Regions from separate parts of the Mycobacterium sp. THU-M104 genome, predicted to be linked through region 1. Evidence: predicted binding sites of a transcription regulator. Region 1 holds the regulator's gene; the other holds the start of a gene.

Region 1 (5,503 bases):
CGTTTCACGACGACCCGGCCCGCTTCATCGACGTCGTGCAGCGCTTCATCGACACCACCGAACCCGGCGAATACGACCAAGCCGCCCTTGGCCAACTGCTCCGCTCCGGCGGTGGGGAGAAGGCGGTCACCGGCCCGGCCCACACCCGCGTCGCGGTGCTGAACGCCATGGGCAACGACGAGCGCAGCGCGACCTGATCCTCAGACCGAACGACAGGGGCCCATGGCCATCGGCGGCGGCCGCCGGCGGCATCGGCGAATGTTCAGTCTTTCCTGTGCAGCACCGCGGCCAGATGATGCTGCAGGGGTTGCCCGACGGCACCCATCTGCACCGAGTACGACAACTCATTGCCGTCGACGCGGAAGGAGCGGCCGAGCGCAGTCACCTCTTTGGCGGTCGGGGACAGCCCGATCGACGTGGCGGACAACGCGAATTCGATCACGCCGCCGCGTGCGGAATACGTGCCCACCTCGATTTCCGTGATGCCGGTCGGATGTGCCAGAACAAGCTCGATGTGGCCCGGTCGCGGCACGCGAAGGTAACCCGTCTCACTGTGTAAGGGCCTGCCGTCAGCCACCGCCCCGGTCTTCTGCGCGTACGCCAGAAATGGCTTCCCCACATGGGAGAACACGACTTCCTCGAAATATTCGAAAGGCTCGATCGTCGGGTACTCGCCCGCCCCCCGACCAGCCCAGTTGCCGAGCAGTGGTGCGAAGGCCTCGAGATCGGGATGCAACTCAGGGACCATGGCAGCTACCCTAACGCGGGTCTCCGGAGCCGGCTCGCCAGCTCTACGTCGGCACCTTGCGCTGCGCGCGCAGCAGCTCGATCTCACGCTCGAAATCTTCCGCGGACTCGAAGGACCGGTAGACCGACGCAAACCGTAGGTACGCCACTTCGTCGAGTTGGCGCAACGGTCCCAGGATGGCCAGGCCGACCTCGTGGCTGGGGACCTCCGGGGACCCCGCCGCGCGTACGGTTTCTTCCACCTGCTGAGCCAGAAGGTTGAGCGCGTCGTCGTCGACCTGCCGACCCTGACACGCCCTGCGTACCCCGCTGACCACTTTCTCCCTACTGAACGCCTCGGTGACACCGCTGCGCTTGACTACGGCCAGCACCGCCGTCTCGACCGTGGTGAAACGCCGTCCACACTCGGGACACGACCGGCGTCGACGAATGGCCTGACCCTCGTCGGTTTCCCGCGAATCGATCACCCGGGAATCGGGATGACGGCAGAACGGACAGTGCATCACCGCTCCTTCGCCGCGCTCCCGGACATCGCAGGACACCCAGATCGTACCCGCGCGGGCTGCCCGCGGGGCGATCCCGGCAGTACAGCGGCCGCCGTACTGCGGCAGGGACGCGGTCAGCCCACCGGTGCGATCAGCGGCTGACCCGCGACCAGCGCCGGGGAGTTCAGGTCGTTGAGTGCGCGGATGCGTTCGGCCACCTGGCGAACCGGTGCGTCGGGCGCCACCCGGTGTGCGACGTCTTGCAGCGACTCCCCCGGTTCGACCCGGACGACGGCGAGCCTGTCGGGCACCGGGGCCGCCGAACCCGCGGAGTCGCCGTTGACGGCCTGCCCCACATCGGCGATGAGCCCGAGCCACAAGGTGATCAGCCCGGCGGCCACGGCCAGGACCGCAGTCTTCGCCCACGTGACGGAGCGTTTGCGGTGGGGCGCGACGGACATCGCGACGCCGGAACCGCGGTACCGCGGCGTGGCGCCCGCCGGACCGAACTGGCCGGGTCCGCGCGACCCGGGCGCGCGGAGTCGCCCGTGGCGAGGGTCCCGGACCGGCCCGTTTACCGGGCGCCGAACGCTGCTGGGTCGCGGCGAGACTGAGTGAATGATTGTCATCTGCGTTCCTCCGGTGCACTGATTCTCGCTCGTGTGTTCGACACTATCGCTCGTGTGTTCGATTGGCGAACATTTGAGCGAAGCGTGTCGAACGAGCCGAACGCTAGACCGCCCCACCGACAGACCGCGCCACCGACAGACGGCCCCCTCGCAAGACGGCGCTGGAGCATCGGCCAACGGGGACATGCCTGTCCAATACCCGATCGGCCGAAGAGTTACACCTTTGTCATTCGACCCGGCGTGACAGCCGAAGAGGCGCTGCATGGGCGCCAACACGCCAGTCGACAGGCCAGTCAACACGCCAGTCGACACGCCAGTCGAACACATGTTTGATTCCCGGCCTGCGTCCGGCTACATTCATTGCCATGAGTGACAGCAAAGACGCCTCCGCCGGTGGTTCATCGCTGACCGAGCGGCAGCGCACTATCCTCAACGTGATCCGCGCGTCGGTCACCAGTCGCGGCTATCCCCCGAGCATCAGGGAAATCGGCGACGCAGTCGGTCTGACGTCGACTTCCTCGGTCGCCCACCAGCTGCGCACCCTCGAGCGCAAGGGGTACCTGCGCCGCGATCCCAACCGTCCCCGCGCCGTCGACGTCCGCGGCGCGGACGAAACCACGGCCCCAGCGCCCGCCACCGAGGTGGCGGGATCGGACGCCCTGCCGGAACCCACCTTCGTCCCCGTCCTCGGACGCATCGCGGCGGGCGGGCCGATTCTCGCCGAGGAGGCCGTCGAAGACATCTTCCCGCTGCCCCGCGAGCTGGTCGGCGAGGGCACGCTGTTCATGCTCAAGGTCGTCGGCGACTCCATGGTCGAAGCAGCGATCTGCGACGGCGACTGGGTGGTCGTGCGACAGCAGCACGTCGCCGACAACGGCGACATCGTCGCCGCGATGCTCGACGGCGAGGCCACGGTGAAGACGTTCAAGCGCGCCGGCGGTCAGATATGGCTGATGCCGCACAATCCGGCGTTCGACCCCATTCCCGGCAACGACGCGACCGTGCTGGGCAAGGTCGTCACCGTGATCCGCAAGATCTGACCCGGGTAGAACCAGAACGGCCGGCCCTAGTCGGCCTTGATGAAACCGTTGGCCTGCGCGACTTGTTCGCTGGACAGCCAGATTTCGGCGAGCGTGTCCTGATAAAGAGCGCTGCCGGGCGTGTAGTAGAGGCCGAAACGGGCGCTGGCCTTGATCGGATACCCGTCGGGCATCTGGTACGGATCGTCCAGTGGGAGGTGAATCGTCGGACGCCCCGCCACGCTCGGCCCCACACTGGCGGCGTGCGCCGCCAACGGCGACGTCCGTTCGGTGTCGACAGCCGCATGCCGCCCGCTTCGCGCTTCCCCTGCGGCCACGGCTTCATCCGGTACGGCTGCCCCGGAGAAGTCGGGGGCCACCGTTCCGGATGCGGCCCTAGAGTGGCCGGCATCGTTGGCACCCGAGGCATCGGAGTATTCGCCCTCCGGCGCCAGCTCCAGGTACTCCCCGTACATCCCGCCATCGTGCTGCGGGATGTCCTCCGGCGCCAACTCGGCGTAGCCGGATTCCAGCTCGTCGAGATAACCCTCTTCCTCCTCGAGTTCCTCCTCGATGTCGGGATAACCGGCCTCTGACACGGCGGCCTCGGTAACCACGGGAATCGAGTCGGTGTCCACCGTATCGGGATTTTCCTCCTCCACGCCGAACGTGCTCTCGAAGCCATCCCCGCCCTGCCCCGGTCGGGATTGCGCTTCGCCGCCGTAGCCGCGGCGCGGCGCAATGTCCTCGCCGGCGAGCGCGACGTCAGTCCCGCGCCCCCAGCTGAACCGGTGAGCGGGCTCGGCGTCCGCAGAATGTTCCTCGAAGGCCTGCAGGTCACCGTCGTGACCCCAGATCTCGTCGGCAGCGTGGCTGTGCCCGACGCCCGCATCGGGCTCGGCCCCGCCGACGACGGTGTCGCGGCGGGCGCGGACCCGGCGCACGCGGGCGCCCCCCCACGCCAGCGCCGCGACAAGCAACAGCGCCGCGGCGCCGCCCAGTATCCACCACCATTGCTGCCAGGCCGGCGTCTTGGTGTGGGGTGGCATCGCCACGGCACTCGGCTGGTCGTGGCCCGCTATCTGCAGCCCGCCCAGCAGGGGGGCCAGGTTCGAGGGGTCGGTGGTGAACACGTTCTTCGCGCGGTTCCACGAGATCGTGCCGCCCGCGAATTTCTGCGAGACCACGTCGCCGTCCACGGCCTGGTCCCCGACCGGCGCGCCCAGCTTTCCGCCGGGACCGCGTAGCTTGTCCCACGCGGCCTTCATGGCTCCGCTCACCACGAACGCGCCGTGGTCGGCGGTCCAGAAGATCACCGGTTTGCCGGCCGCGGCGAAAATACAGATCCGGCTCGAAGGTATGCCGCCGTCGGACTCGTTGGCGACAGGGAATCCCAAGTCGCTGCCCGCGGGGCCGCCCAGGGACTCGTACTTGGCCAGGATGTCGCTGTCCACGGCGTTTGCGCCCGTCGCCGGGCTGAAGTACACCTTCCCGCCGGCGAAGTTCTGGGCGATCCCGTCACCGCCGACGGAATACTGGCCACCTTGCTTGGCGCCCAGCTGACCGTTGACTCCCCCGGCCGCGCGCCAGGCCATGTTGATGGCCGCGGTCGGGTCGATCGGCACCTGCAGGCCCTTCAACTGGTCGGCGAGTGCCGCCGGCTCGGTCGTGAACTCCTTGGTTTCGCGGTTCCACGAGACCTGGCCGCCGCTGAACTTCTGCGAGGCGAACTCGCCGTCGTAGTTCTCGTCGGTGACTGGCACCCCCAGGACGCCGCCCGAGCTGCCGAGCTTGTCCCAGGCGGCGTTCATCGCGCCGCGCACGACGAAAGCACCGTGGTCGGCCGTCCAGAAGATCACCGGCTTGTCGCTGGCCGCGAAGGTGCTCACGCGGCTGTCCGGCCCGGCGAGCCCAGGCACTTCGTTGATGGTCGGGAAGCCCAGGTCGCTACCGGCCGGACCGCCCAGCGACTCGTATTTTTCCAGGATCGGCCCGTAGGCGTACTTGGCGCCGGTGGCCGGGGTGTAGAACATCTTGCCGTCGTCGAACTCCAGCGCGAATCCGTCCCCGACGGTGTAGACATCCCCCTTCCGCGCACCCAACGGCGACGTGTCGCCCCCGGCCTTCTCCCAGGCGTCCATCATGGCCGCCTCGGCGTCGCCGATCGGGCTCGCGACCCCCGCAGGAGCCAGGAACACGGCTGCCAGTGCGGTGGTGACCAAGCCGGCCAAGGCGCCGACCAACGCGCGCCCGACCAGCCTGTGCATGTGACCTCTCCGCCAGTTCACCAAGCCCTCCAGTCCACGAGGATGCGCCCATCTGTGGCCATGCCCATATCCCGCGACCCTATGAACGGAGGGTCATCCCACCGACGGGCCGTACCCTCGCGACGATCCGCATTTTCACCGGGCCCGCACCACATTGCTCCAATCGACAAGAAATGCGAACTCAATTCAGGGATATTACAAAAATGGATACCGCATCGATGTGGAAATGATGCCGAACGACGCGCGCGTCGCAACGAACTGTGCCGCCGCATGCGCGGCGTCTGGATCACTGTGGCGCCCACCGGGGCATTCGTCGGACCCTGTCCGTCCTGATGACGTCGACGTCCGCCCATCAG
Region 2 (5,503 bases), on a different contig from region 1:
GAATTGGACTATCGCCGGGAGGCCGAAAATCAGCGCGCCTTCGCCGCCGCCTACGCCGGCGATCCAAAGTTCGCGGTGCCACCCGTGGTCGCCAGCGCGCCCAAGGTCGTCGTTTCGGAGTGGATGGAAGGCCGGCGACTGTCCTCGGTCATCGCCCAGGGGACCCGCGCGGCGCGCGATTCCGCGGCCGCGTTGCTCATCGAGTTCACCCTCAGCTCGCCCGCTCGGGTCGGGTTGGTGCACGCCGACCCGCATCCGGGCAACTTCATGCTGCTGCCCGACGGCCGTCTGGGGATCATCGACTTCGGTGCCGTCGCCGAGCATCCCGGCGGCGTTCCTGCCGGTTTCGGCGAACTCCTGTGCTGGGCGCGCGACGAGCAGTGGGACCACGTCATCCGGCTGTTGAAGGAGCTTCGGTTCATGCCGCCCAGCTACGATCTGACGCCCGAGCAGTTGGTGGAGTACCTCCAGCCGTTGTGGCCCTACATCGACCCATTGCGGTCCGGTGAGTTCCACTTCACCCGCGAGTGGTTCCAGAAGTCGGCGATCGTCACCGCCGATCCACTGGCCGACGGATTCGGCAACCGGTTCAAGATGGCCCGGAACCTGACCATCCCGCCCGGCTATGTCATGTTGCTGCGCACCCTCGGCGGGCTGCTGGGGGTGGCCGTGCAACTCGACGCCACGACCGCCTACGCGGAACTCATCGAGCGGTGGGTGCCGGGATTCTTCCCTCCCGACGAACCTCGGCCACCCGTGCGCGGGTGAGCGGTGATCATGCCGGCGTTGTCCACCTTCGGGCGGGTCGCCCAGGGTGTCACCGCGAAAACCGCGCCGCGCGGCCACGTAGACTCGGCTGGCCAGGACGTAACCAGGGAATGAGATAGGACGGCATGAGCGGCCATTCCAAATGGGCCACCACCAAGCACCAAAAGGCTGTCAAAGACGCGCGCCGCGGCAAGATGTTCGCCCGCCTGATCAAGAACATCGAGGTCGCGGCCCGGGTCGGTGGCGGAGACCCGGCGGGCAACCCGACGCTGTACGACGCCATCCAGAAGGCCAAGAAAAGCTCGGTCCCCAACGACAACATCGAGAAGGCGCGCAAGCGGGGCGCCGGCGAGGAGGCCGGCGGCGCCGACTGGCAGACCATCACTTACGAGGGCTACGCCCCCAACGGGGTGGCGGTGTTGATCGAGTGCCTCACCGACAACCGCAACCGCGCCGCCAGCGAGGTGCGGGTTGCGATGACACGCAACGGCGGAACCATGGCCGACCCCGGATCGGTGGCATACCTGTTCGCCCGCAAAGGCGTGATCACGCTGGAAAAGAACGGCCTGACCGAAGACGACGTGCTGACGGCCGTGCTCGAGGCCGGCGCCGAGGACGTCACCGATCTGGGCGACAGCTTCGAGATCCTCACCGAGCCGGCCGACCTGGTCGCCGTGCGGACCGCGCTGCAGGACGCCGGGATCGACTACGACTCCGCCGACGCGGGGTTCCAGCCGTCGGTGACCGTGCCGCTGGACGCCGAGGGCGCCCGCAGGGTGATGAAACTGGTCGACGCGCTCGAAGACAGCGACGACGTGCAGGATGTCTGGACCAACGCCGACATCCCCGACGAGATCCTGGCCGAGATCGAGGAGTGACGTGCGTCGGTGCCGGTCGTCCGCGCCGCGTGTCCTGCCCAGTGGTGTCGGCGTCGCCCGCTAAGCTGTCGAACAAATGTTCTATAGGCGGGAGCGGGTAATGCGGGTGATGGGCGTCGATCCAGGGTTGACCCGCTGCGGCCTGTCCGTCGTCGAGAGCGGTCGTGGCCGCCAGGTCATCGCGCTGGACGTCGACGTCGTGCGGACGCCGGCCGGCGAGCCGCTGGATCGCCGCTTGCTGGCGATCAGCGAGGCCGTCGACCACTGGCTGGACACCCACCGTCCCGACGTCCTGGCCATCGAGCGCGTTTTTGCCAATCAGAACGCGAACACCGCGATGGGCACCGCGCAGGCCGGCGGCGTGATCGCGCTCGCGGCCGCCAAACGCGACATCGTCGTCCACTTCCATACGCCCAGCGAGGTCAAGGCCGCGGTCACCGGCAACGGGGCCGCCGACAAGGCGCAGGTCACCGCGATGGTCACCAGAATCCTCGCGTTGCAGGCCAAACCGACGCCCGCCGACGCCGCTGACGCACTGGCCCTGGCGATCTGCCACTGCTGGAGGGCGCCGATGATCGCCCGGATGGCCGAGGCCGAGAAGAAGGCCGCCGAGCAACGCAGGAAGTTCGCCGCGAAGATCAAGGCCGCGCGATGATCGCCTCGGTGCGGGGAGAGGTGCTCGAGGTGGCGCTGGACCACGTCGTCGTCGAGGCCGCCGGCGTGGGGTACAAGCTGATGGCCGCCCCGTCCACGTTGTCGACCTTGCGCCGCGGCGACGAGGCCCGGCTGGTCACCGCGATGATCGTGCGCGAGGACTCGATGACGTTGTACGGTTTCGCCGACGCCGACGCCCGCGACCTGTTCCTGACGCTGCTGGGGGTCTCCGGTGTCGGGCCCAAGATCGCGCTGGCCACCCTCGCGGTGTACGACGCGCCCGCGTTGCGCCAGGCGCTGCACGACGGCGATGTCGCCGCGCTGACCCGGGTGCCGGGCATCGGCAGACGCGGGGCCGAGCGGATGGTGCTCGAGCTGCGCGACAAGGTGGGTGCGGGCACGACGGGCACGACGGCCGGCGCCGCACGCAACGGGCATACCGTGCGCGGTCCCGTCGTGGAGGCCCTGGTGGGTCTCGGCTTCGCCGCCAAGCAGGCCGAGGAGGCGACCGACAAGGTGCTGGCCGGCGATGCGGACGCGACGACGTCGGGCGCCCTGCGGGCCGCCCTCGCGCTGCTGGGGAAGTCGCGGTGAGCGAAGACGACCACGCCGAGACGCCCGAGGGGCATGCCGATCGCGAGCTGTCGCCGTCGCTGACCGTCGGCGAGGGTGACGTCGACGTCAGCCTGCGGCCCCGCTCGCTACGGGAGTTCATCGGCCAGCCGCGGGTGCGCGAGCAGTTGCAGCTGGTCATCGAGGGAGCCAAGAATCGCGGCGGCACGCCCGATCACATCCTGTTGTCCGGGCCGCCGGGCCTGGGCAAGACATCGCTGGCCATGATCATCGCCGCCGAGCTGGGGTCGTCGCTGAGGGTGACGTCCGGGCCCGCGTTGGAACGCGCCGGCGACCTGGCGGCCATGCTGTCCAACCTGATCGAGCACGACGTGCTGTTCATCGATGAGATCCACCGTATTGCCCGGCCCGCCGAAGAGATGCTCTACCTGGCCATGGAGGACTTCCGAGTCGACGTGGTCGTCGGCAAGGGCCCGGGGGCGACGTCGATCCCGCTGGAGGTGGCGCCGTTCACGCTGGTCGGCGCGACCACCCGGTCCGGCGCGCTGACCGGCCCGCTGCGCGATCGCTTCGGGTTCACCGCCCACATGGATTTCTACGAGCCGGCCGAACTGGAGCGGGTGCTGACCCGCTCGGCGGGGATCCTGGGCATCGAGCTGGGCGCCGGCGCCGGTGCGGAGATCGCCCGGCGCTCGCGCGGCACCCCGCGGATCGCCAACCGGTTGCTGCGCCGGGTCCGTGACTTCGCCGAGGTGCGCGCCGACGGTGTGATCACCCGCGACGTCGCCAAATCCGCCCTGGAGGTCTACGACGTCGACGAGCTGGGCCTCGACCGATTGGACCGGGCGGTGCTGTCGGCGCTGACCCGCAACTTCGGCGGCGGCCCGGTCGGGGTGTCGACGCTGGCGGTGGCCGTCGGGGAGGAGGTCGCCACCGTCGAGGAGGTGTGCGAGCCGTTCCTGGTGCGCGCCGGCATGGTCGCGCGCACCCCGCGCGGCCGGGTGGCCACCACGTTGGCCTGGACCCACCTGGGCATGACGCCGCCACCGGGGGCCGCCGCGCTCGGCCAGCCGGGCCTGTTCGACTGAGGAGCCCCGCCGCTTTTCTCTGGTGTTACAGCAATCCGAGCAACTGCAGGTCGGTCGCGTACTTGACGATGACCGGCGCCGTGACATGCGGAATGTCTTTGTCCGGGCCGATCTTCGCTCCTTGCACCGCGGCGCGGAAGCGATCGGTCGGCGCCAGCGACCCGCGCAGCGGCTTCTCGGGCTTGCCGTAGTTGTGTAGCAGCGGCAGCAGCGAGTACTGGCGCTGGCGCTCGGGCAGGGCCCGCAGCGCGGTCTCGAAGCGCTGAAACCACTGCGCGTAGTCGCCGACGCGGTGGATCCGGTACCCGGCATCGATGAGCCAGTCGACGTACTCGTCGAGCCCGATGCCGTCGTCGTAGGGGTTCATCGCGTGGTACGTCTGGAAGGCGTCGGCGTTGTCGAGCGCTTGCGCGCCCAGCGTGGAGATCGCCGCGGCGATGAACTCGACGGGCAGGCCGTCGTAGTGCGCGCGCGGCCGGTTGCCGTCGGCGTCCAGCTCGTAGAACGACCCGGGCGCGATCCCGGTGGCCACCAGGCTCAGCATCAGCCGGGTGAACATGTCGGGCAGGTTGAGCTGGCCCGCATAGGTGGTGTCGGCCAGGATCATGTCGCAGCGGAACACCGCGACCGGCAGGCCACACAGGTCGTGCGCCTCGCGCAGCAGCACCTCGCCGGCCCATTTGCTGGTGCCGTAGCCGTTGGCGTAGTCGTCGTTGACCTCGCGAATGGCGCTGACCTGCCGGATGTCGGCGTCCTCGATGAACTTGCCCGGCTCGATCTGGTCGCCCACACCGATCGTCGACACGTAGGTGTAGGGCTTGCGCTTGGTGGTCAGCGCGATCTTGATCAGCTCGGCGGTGCCCAGTGCGTTGGGGCCGAACAGCTCGCTGTAGGGCAGCACGTGGTTGACCAGTGCAGCCGGATCGACGATCAGGTCGACGGTGTCGGCCAGCCGCTGCCACGTCTGGGGGTCCAGGCCGAGGTTGGCCTCGCCCTTGTCGCCGGCGATGACCTCGAGATGGTCGGCGGCCAGCTTCTGGTAGTGCGCGAGCAACTCGGGATCCCCGCTGTCGAAGGTCTTGTCCAGGCGGGCCCGCGCGTCGTCGTCGGAGCGGGCCCGCACCAGCGCGATCACCTTGCCGTCGACGAGGTCCATGCGTTCCAGCCAGTCCAGCGCCAGGTAGCGGCCCAGGAAGCCGGTGGTGCCGGTCAGCAGCACCGTGCGCACCTCGGCGGTGGGCCCGGGCAGCGTCGGCGCTGCGGCCAGCGTCTCCTCGTCGAGGAACTTGTCCAGCGTCAGGTCGGCCGCCCGCACCGTCTTCGCGTCGCGGCCGTGCACGGTGGCGAACGTGGGCCGCTTGGAGCCCCGCCGCTCGGTCTCGATGTAGTCGGCGATGGCCGCCAGGTCGTTGGCCGGGCTGACGATGACGCCGACCGGCACGTCGATGTCGAAGATCTCGTACAGCAGGTTGCCGAACGTCAACGCCGACAACGAGTCCCCGCCCAGCTCGGTGAAGTGGATGTCGGGGGACAGCTCGGAGG

Evidence for each region. Region 1 encodes LexA, which represses DNA repair genes until DNA is damaged. Its sites were predicted from a motif close to CGAACANNTGTTCG; they were not measured.
Region 2: the regulator LexA is predicted to act here: its motif matches at 1,716-1,729, upstream of ruvC (crossover junction endodeoxyribonuclease RuvC).

What each region holds. Positions count from the first base shown of each region.
Region 1 covers NZ_JBMIOP010000035.1:10,090-15,592, forward strand. Annotated here, with positions in the region: gene ACOJVU_RS03360 (alpha/beta fold hydrolase) at 1-197, shown strand, start outside; gene ACOJVU_RS03365 (peroxynitrite isomerase) at 263-748, opposite strand; gene nrdR (transcriptional regulator NrdR) at 792-1,250, opposite strand; gene ACOJVU_RS03375 (LysM peptidoglycan-binding domain-containing protein) at 1,367-1,861, opposite strand; gene lexA (transcriptional repressor LexA) at 2,227-2,901, shown strand; gene ACOJVU_RS03385 (LGFP repeat-containing protein) at 2,928-5,147, opposite strand.
Region 2 covers NZ_JBMIOP010000181.1:18,241-23,743, reverse strand. Annotated here, with positions in the region: gene ACOJVU_RS14460 (ABC1 kinase family protein) at 1-768, shown strand, start outside; gene ACOJVU_RS14455 (YebC/PmpR family DNA-binding transcriptional regulator) at 894-1,646, shown strand; gene ruvC (crossover junction endodeoxyribonuclease RuvC) at 1,747-2,301, shown strand; gene ruvA (Holliday junction branch migration protein RuvA) at 2,298-2,894, shown strand; gene ruvB (Holliday junction branch migration DNA helicase RuvB) at 2,942-3,961, shown strand; gene car (carboxylic acid reductase) at 3,987-5,503, opposite strand, start outside.